Regions from separate parts of the Providencia sp. UF-224 genome, predicted to be linked through region 1. Evidence: predicted binding sites of a transcription regulator. Region 1 holds the regulator's gene; each other region holds the start of a gene.

Region 1 (2,282 bases):
CGCAATCAATTAAAACGCGATAAAGTGAATGGATTGCGCCGAGTTGAACTTAAACTAAACGAAGAAGCTGTTGCTGTACTGAATCAGTTAGCTGAAGAAAAAAATATAAGCCGTAGTGAATTAATAGAAGAAATTTTGATGTCACAACTTCAACAAGTTGATGAGACAATACTCAAGTAACGCTATCTTAGTAAATCACACAAATTTGACAGACTTATAAAAGTTTTTTCGCCAGAATAAGGCATAAAATTCTATTTATTTTCGTTCTAAATGAGTTCTAGAAGTTGAGACACTCCTTCTTTCTCTCTTAGAAAAACAAGAGGTTAATCAGTTTATGGCAGTCATCGGTATTTTCTTCGGAAGTGATACAGGTAACACAGAAAATATTGCCAAAATGATCCAAGAAAGATTAGGCAAAGACGTAGCAGAAGTTCATGACATTGCAAAGTGCAGCAAAGAAGACATTGAAGCTTTTGACATTCTACTTCTTGGTATTCCAACTTGGTACTACGGCGAAGCACAATGTGATTGGGATGACTTTTTCCCAACATTAGAAGAAATTGATTTTGAAGGTAAACTCGTCGCTCTCTTTGGCTGTGGAGACCAAGAAGACTATGCAGAATACTTCTGTGATGCGATGGGGACTATTCGCGATATCATCGAACCAAGAGGTGCGGTGATTGTTGGGCACTGGCCAACCGAAGGCTACCACTTCGAAGTTTCAAAAGGTATGGCAGATGACAACCACTTTATCGGATTAGCGATTGATGAAGATCGCCAACCGGAGTTAACAGATGAACGAGTGGATGCATGGGTCAAACAAATCTCTGAAGAGATGTCATTAGCTGAAATTCTTGGCTAGTCGATTAAAAACAAGTGTTACGCTTAGGCCGAATTCCTTTCCGCTCAAAATGCACCATCGCGGAACGTCATTCGGTCTAAAATAATCGATTAAATATCCTAATTGGATAGACTTATAAGAGATTATCAAAATAATGAGACAATGCATGGTTTCTATTTTTATTTTCCATGCCTATAATTGTAAATCAGTTTAGAAGACAACTGGATTTATGTTAAAAATGTCTCATTATTGTTAAATTTATGATTTAAGATACAGGACAAACCCGCATGACAGACAACAATAAAGCATTGAAAAATGCTGGACTCAAAGTCACTCTTCCAAGACTTAAGATTTTGGAAGTACTTCAGGAGCCTGAGTGCCACCACGTCAGTGCGGAAGATCTCTATAAAAAGCTGATTGATATGGGCGAAGAGATCGGGCTAGCGACTGTATACCGTGTATTGAACCAGTTTGATGATGCAGGTATCGTTACGCGCCATAATTTCGAGGGTGGAAAATCCGTATTCGAATTAACTCAGCAGCATCACCATGACCACTTAATTTGCTTAGATTGTGGTAAAGTGATTGAGTTTACTGATGAATCGATTGAAACTCGCCAAAAAAATATCGCCGCACGTCACGGTATTAAGCTGTCTAACCACAGTTTGTACTTATATGGCCACTGCGCTGATGGTGATTGCCGCGATAACGCTGACGCACACGAAGCAAAAGAGTAATAAATTAATCACCATCATATTTTGATGGTGACCCATTCTTCAAAAGCCTGATAACCACCATTATCGGGCTTTTTTATTGTATCCATCCACCGATAAATTAAGCATTCTCAGTGAGAATATCCATAATTTCTTTCATTTACTTTATATTTATCACTAAAATATGTCGTTAAGGTGAAATATTGAAGTGTTCTATAATAAGTTGCAATTCACTTCAAATCCTTTATATTGTTTGACGGATGAACACACCTTCTCTATTTGAGAATATTTACAATGATATCATAGTGATGCATAACGTTATCTAAAATATACCTTGCATCTTTTTTTCATATCACTGTCATATAGTTTATCTAATTAACGTCTAAAATAAGTTCAGTATATTGCTATATAGTTTTACTTTTTTTAATTTAATAAACAATTTAAGTGTAATAAAAAAGTTAAATTACAACTATATGATGTAATTTGTATATTTTTAGCTAGACTTATTTGGATTGTTCTCGTACTTCGTAAGAGATTAACTGATGAAAAAAACATATCTTTTTATTAATACTAGTTTTTTCTTCTGGTTTCTTACTTTAATAGGATGGTTTTTTCGTCATACAGCCATCACCTTATTTTCATTTGTATTATCAATTCTGTTCTTGATCTTATACTTCAATCAAAAAAAGGTAAGTAAAATGTTCACCAAAAGACAAAACAAACAAACC
Region 2 (2,282 bases), on a different contig from region 1:
GTTCTGGACGATGAAGATCGTGAGAACGAAGGCGATTTAGTTTTTGCAGCAGAAACCATGACCGCAGAGCAAATGGCATTTACCATTCGCTACAGCAGCGGCATTGTGTGCTTGTGTATCACTGAAGAGTGTCGTAAAAAACTGGAACTGCCAATGATGGTGGAAAATAACACCAGCCAAAATCAAACGGGCTTTACCGTGACGATTGAAGCAGCAAACGGTGTCACGACAGGTGTTTCAGCCGCAGACCGTATTACAACTATTCGTGCAGCGATTGCCGATAACGCAGTGCCAGCAGACCTAAACCACCCAGGCCACGTTTTCCCATTGCGAGGTCGCGAAGGCGGTGTATTAGCACGTCGTGGTCATACAGAAGCCTCTATCGATTTAGCGTCTTTAGCAGGGTTTAAACCAGCAGGTGTATTATGTGAATTGACCAACGATGATGGCTCAATGGCTCGTACACCAGATGTGACGGCATTCGGTAAGCAACATGGTCTGACGGTAGTGACTATCGAGGATTTAGTTCAATATCGTTTGCAGCTTGAAAAGAAAGCGAGCTGATCCTCGTCATATTTCGCGCTGTGGCGGTGTTGGCTTCTCTTAGCCATCTTAGTCACATACTTATGTATGCTCCTAAGAATGACTTCGTTTGCCGCCTAGCCACAACGCGAACTATTTAGAGGATGTCTTCGTCGTATTTCAAGCGGTGGCGGTGTTGGCTTCTCTTAGCCATCTTAGTCACATACTGGTGTATGCTCCTAAGAATGACTTCGTTTGCCGCCTAGTCACAACGCGAACTATTTAGAGGAATATCCTCGTCATATTTCGAGTGATCACTGCGTTGGCTTCACGCCGCTACCCTAGTCACATACTTATGTATGCTCCTAGGGATAGCTTTGTTTTGCCGCCTTGCGCTAACTCGAACTATTTAGAGGAATGTTCTTGTCGTATTTTGAGAAGGCGCTCGTTTTTTTAAACTTAAATATAAATGGCTAATTTGACCAGAGTTATTTAAGTTATTGATAATACGTTAAGCATATAGAATATTATTAAGGCCACTGAGTTGCACACCTCGTGGCCTTTTCAATTTTTTTGATGATCATACTCATAATTAGGCCACTGTGTTTTTTGCACAAAAGCGTATGCTGTAAGTAGAAACTAATTGAGTTGGAGTTGAAATCATCATGTCGGTAAATACTTCAGTCGTAAATAACAAGATCCCCGCGATTTTTATAGGCCACGGTAGCCCAATGAATGCTATCGAGGACAATCCTTATACCAAAGCGTGGGAGCAGCTCGGCAAAACCTTACCCCGTCCAAATGCGATATTGGTGATTTCAGCGCACTGGTATACTCGTGGTACGGCGGTGACCTCGATGTTAAAACCTAAAACGATCCATGATTTTGGCGGGTTTCCAGACGCATTATACCAAATTGAATACCCAGCACCAGGTTCACCAGAACTTGCTCAGCAGGTTGCTGATTTATTAGCACCAGAACCTATTTACCTTGATAAGGAAGAGTGGGGGCTTGACCACGGGACATGGGAAATTTTAGTGCGCATGTATCCAGAAGCGGATATTCCGGTGATCCAATTAAGCATTGATGGCACAAAACCTGCGACTTGGCATTATGAGTTAGGCAAAAAGTTGTCAGTTCTCAGAGAGCAAGGCGTGCTTATCATGGGCAGTGGGAATGTGGTGCATAATCTGCGTGCGATGAATTGGCAAAATGCACAAGCAGAGCCTTATCCATGGGCTTTGTCTTTTGAACAATTTGTCTACGATAACTTGCAAAGCAACGCTCTCCCACACCCGCTCACTAAAGGGCTAGAAAGGGAAGATGGCAAATTATCCAACCCATCGGCAGAACATTACCTGCCTATTTTACCCATTTTAGGAGCTTGGGATGGTGAAGAAGAGATAAGCACACCGATTGAAGGAATTGTGTCGGGGTCGTTGAGTATGATGTCGGTCATCGTCGGTTCTTCCTCGTCATATTTCAGGCTGTAACGTTGTTGGCTTCTCTTAGTCATCTTAATCACATACTTGAATGACTTGGTTTGCCACTTAGCTACAACTCGAACTATTTAGAGGAATGCCTTCGTTGTATTTCGAGCCAATCGCACGGATATTTTAGGTTGTCATATTTTTTAAGGCATAAAAAAGCCCAAACAAAATTAATTGCTTGGGCTTTTGTGATCGAGTTATTGATCAGTCGATGATTGTATGTGGATAGAAACGAGACAGATCTTGAGTGATCAGTTCTTTATCTTCACG
Region 3 (2,282 bases), on a different contig from region 1:
CCTCCCAGCCATCGCCCATTAAACCCGCTTGTGCTAGCATCCAGCCAAAAGAGGTCATAATGGTGATAACAGCACAGAAGTTAATCCCTTTATTCAAATAACGACTAATTAAATAGCTAAATTGCCCGCAACTGAGCAACGCCACAAATATTGACATTCCACACATCAATATTGCAGCGATAAAATGAATAAAACGAATTAAGGTATAAAACGCTTCAAGTGACATATTATTTCACTGTAAAGCTATAGGTCCCTTTGGTTTTGTGACCATCAACAGAAACAACACTCCAGTTAACGTCGTATTTGCCTGAAGTCAGTTTATCTTCAACTGGCACAATCACTTTAGTGTCATTGTTAGGGTCTAACGCTGCTTTCCCTGTTTTGATGATGTTTTTTTCAGGGCCAATGATAGACACCTTTGTAAAGTTAACCTCAATGCCTTCAGAAAAATTTAACGTGATTGACTCAGGTGTTTGCTCAACTGCAGCACCTTCCGCTGGAAGTTGGTCTTTTAAATGGGCATGGGCAAAAGCTTGTTGGAAAGACATCCCTAAGAAAAGAACAGCAATTGCACTTAATTTGCGCCATGAAGATTTAATATGGGTAATTGGCATAGTAACCTCTTAATTTGCAGGTGAATTTAGAATATTTGCCAATCATTATACGGAAAAAAACGGTTTGTGCCGCTTAAAAACGGGATTTAGGGGCTCATCCTGTGAGTATTCACACAAAATGAAAAGAAAAAGGCTTATGAACATTGAAATTAACCACTTTTGTCCATAAGCCTATTACGGTCTTTATACATCAAATAGAGAGATTACGTTTTAGTAATGACCTATTCACAACACAAAATTAAATGTGCGCTGTTGATGACAGGTTTTTTAAATCTTTATCCAGTAAGAATAGCGCTTTACCAGACTCACCCACCATGTCCAGTTTATCCAACACAGATTTAAATAATTTCTCTTCTTCGTGCTGCTCAGCAACGTACCATTGTAGGAAGTTGAACGTTGAGTAATCTTGTGTTGTCATCGCTAAGTGCGCTAGTTTGTTAATTTCACGCGTAATTAATTGCTCGTGCTCATACGTTTGATTAAAAACATCTGAAATAGATTTAAAATCAACAGGTGGTGCCGCAATTTGACCTAATAGTGGCAGAGCCCCTGTATCGCTAAGGTAATCAAACAAACGCTGCATATGTTCCATTTCTTCTTGAGAATGTGCTTTTAAAAAAGCAGCCGCGCCTTCGTAGCCTTTATCGCTACACCACGCACTCATTTGCAAATAAAGGTTCGCAGAGTAAAACTCAAGATTTAATTGTTCGTTTAATTTTTTGACCATATCAGTAGTTAACATATTTTTTACCTTAATGTTTAAATATTCCTGAAGCTATTATGCACAGTATTACAATAATTAAAACCCCAAAACATTCTGAAAACAAAAAAATCCAATTTACTGATTATTAATAACTTTTGTTAAAAACAATAATAATCAATCTCATTATCTTTCACTGTTTTCAAAGTTATTAATTAAATATAAAACTATATTATTTTAGTTATATTTTCACGTTCTTTTCGATAAAGAATTGAGACTTCTTCTCATTTAATCGCTACAATATTCCTAAGTTCCATTATGTGATAGAGAATTAATATGAGCCACAATCTTGCTTTATTACCCAAAGATGAAATGGATAAAGTTAACGTTGACTTATTGGCATCTGGCGTTGCATTCAAAGAACGCTATAACATCGCCATCCTTGCTGACGCTGTTGAGCGGGAGCAACCCGAACATTTGAGGGAGTATTTTAGAGAACGGCTGGTTTATTACCGTCAGTTATCACAAAATTTCTCACGGTTACCGTACGAACCGAGAAATCGTTAAGAAAAAAGAGGGGATAACCCTCTTTTCAATTTTTCAATGCAAACAGCTGAATACTGCTGAATTATTTAGACGTGTTATACGTTACAGTATTGTTTTGACAATCCACTGAAACAGAATAATGCAGATCAGATTTTGAACCTCGAACGACTAACGGGATGGTATATCCTGTATCTGTCTTCGTAACCTCATTATCATTAACCCAAGCGACAGCTTTTTTACCTAATGCGGCTTTTTCTTCTGTCCAACGAGGTAAACGATTATGCATAAAATCACTTTTAACCTGAGCCGCAATTTGTGGCTCAGTTAGTGCACCACAGCTCACAAACGGTGCAGCCTTACCTTCATCCTTGTTAACACTTAGTGCGAAAGAACTAAAAACAAGAGCGCACGTCCCTAAAGCA

The links. The regulator Fur, encoded in region 1, represses iron uptake genes when iron is present. The targets are predictions, from matches to a motif close to ATAATAATGAGAACNACTATCAA.
Region 2: ygiD (4,5-DOPA-extradiol-dioxygenase) is a predicted target of Fur. The motif match lies at 1,096-1,118, and genes of this name have one in related genera.
Region 3: ftnA (non-heme ferritin) is a predicted target of Fur. The motif match lies at 1,485-1,507, and genes of this name have one in related genera.

The regions. Positions count from the first base shown of each region.
Region 1 covers NZ_JBSICC010000005.1:55,526-57,807, forward strand. The annotation lists gene ybfE (LexA regulated protein) at 1-180, shown strand, start outside; gene fldA (flavodoxin FldA) at 335-862, shown strand; gene fur (ferric iron uptake transcriptional regulator) at 1,129-1,578, shown strand; gene AC4IFO_RS06860 (bactofilin family protein) at 2,253-2,282, shown strand, end outside.
Region 2 covers NZ_JBSICC010000006.1:20,450-22,731, reverse strand. The annotation lists gene ribB (3,4-dihydroxy-2-butanone-4-phosphate synthase) at 1-564, shown strand, start outside; gene ygiD (4,5-DOPA-extradiol-dioxygenase) at 1,188-2,015, shown strand; gene AC4IFO_RS07770 (glutathionylspermidine synthase family protein) at 2,217-2,282, opposite strand, start outside.
Region 3 covers NZ_JBSICC010000001.1:9,879-12,160, forward strand. The annotation lists gene copD (copper homeostasis membrane protein CopD) at 1-226, opposite strand, end outside; gene yobA (CopC domain-containing protein YobA) at 228-614, opposite strand; gene ftnA (non-heme ferritin) at 853-1,356, opposite strand; gene AC4IFO_RS00060 (DNA polymerase III subunit theta) at 1,651-1,881, shown strand; gene yebF (protein YebF) at 1,943-2,282, opposite strand, start outside.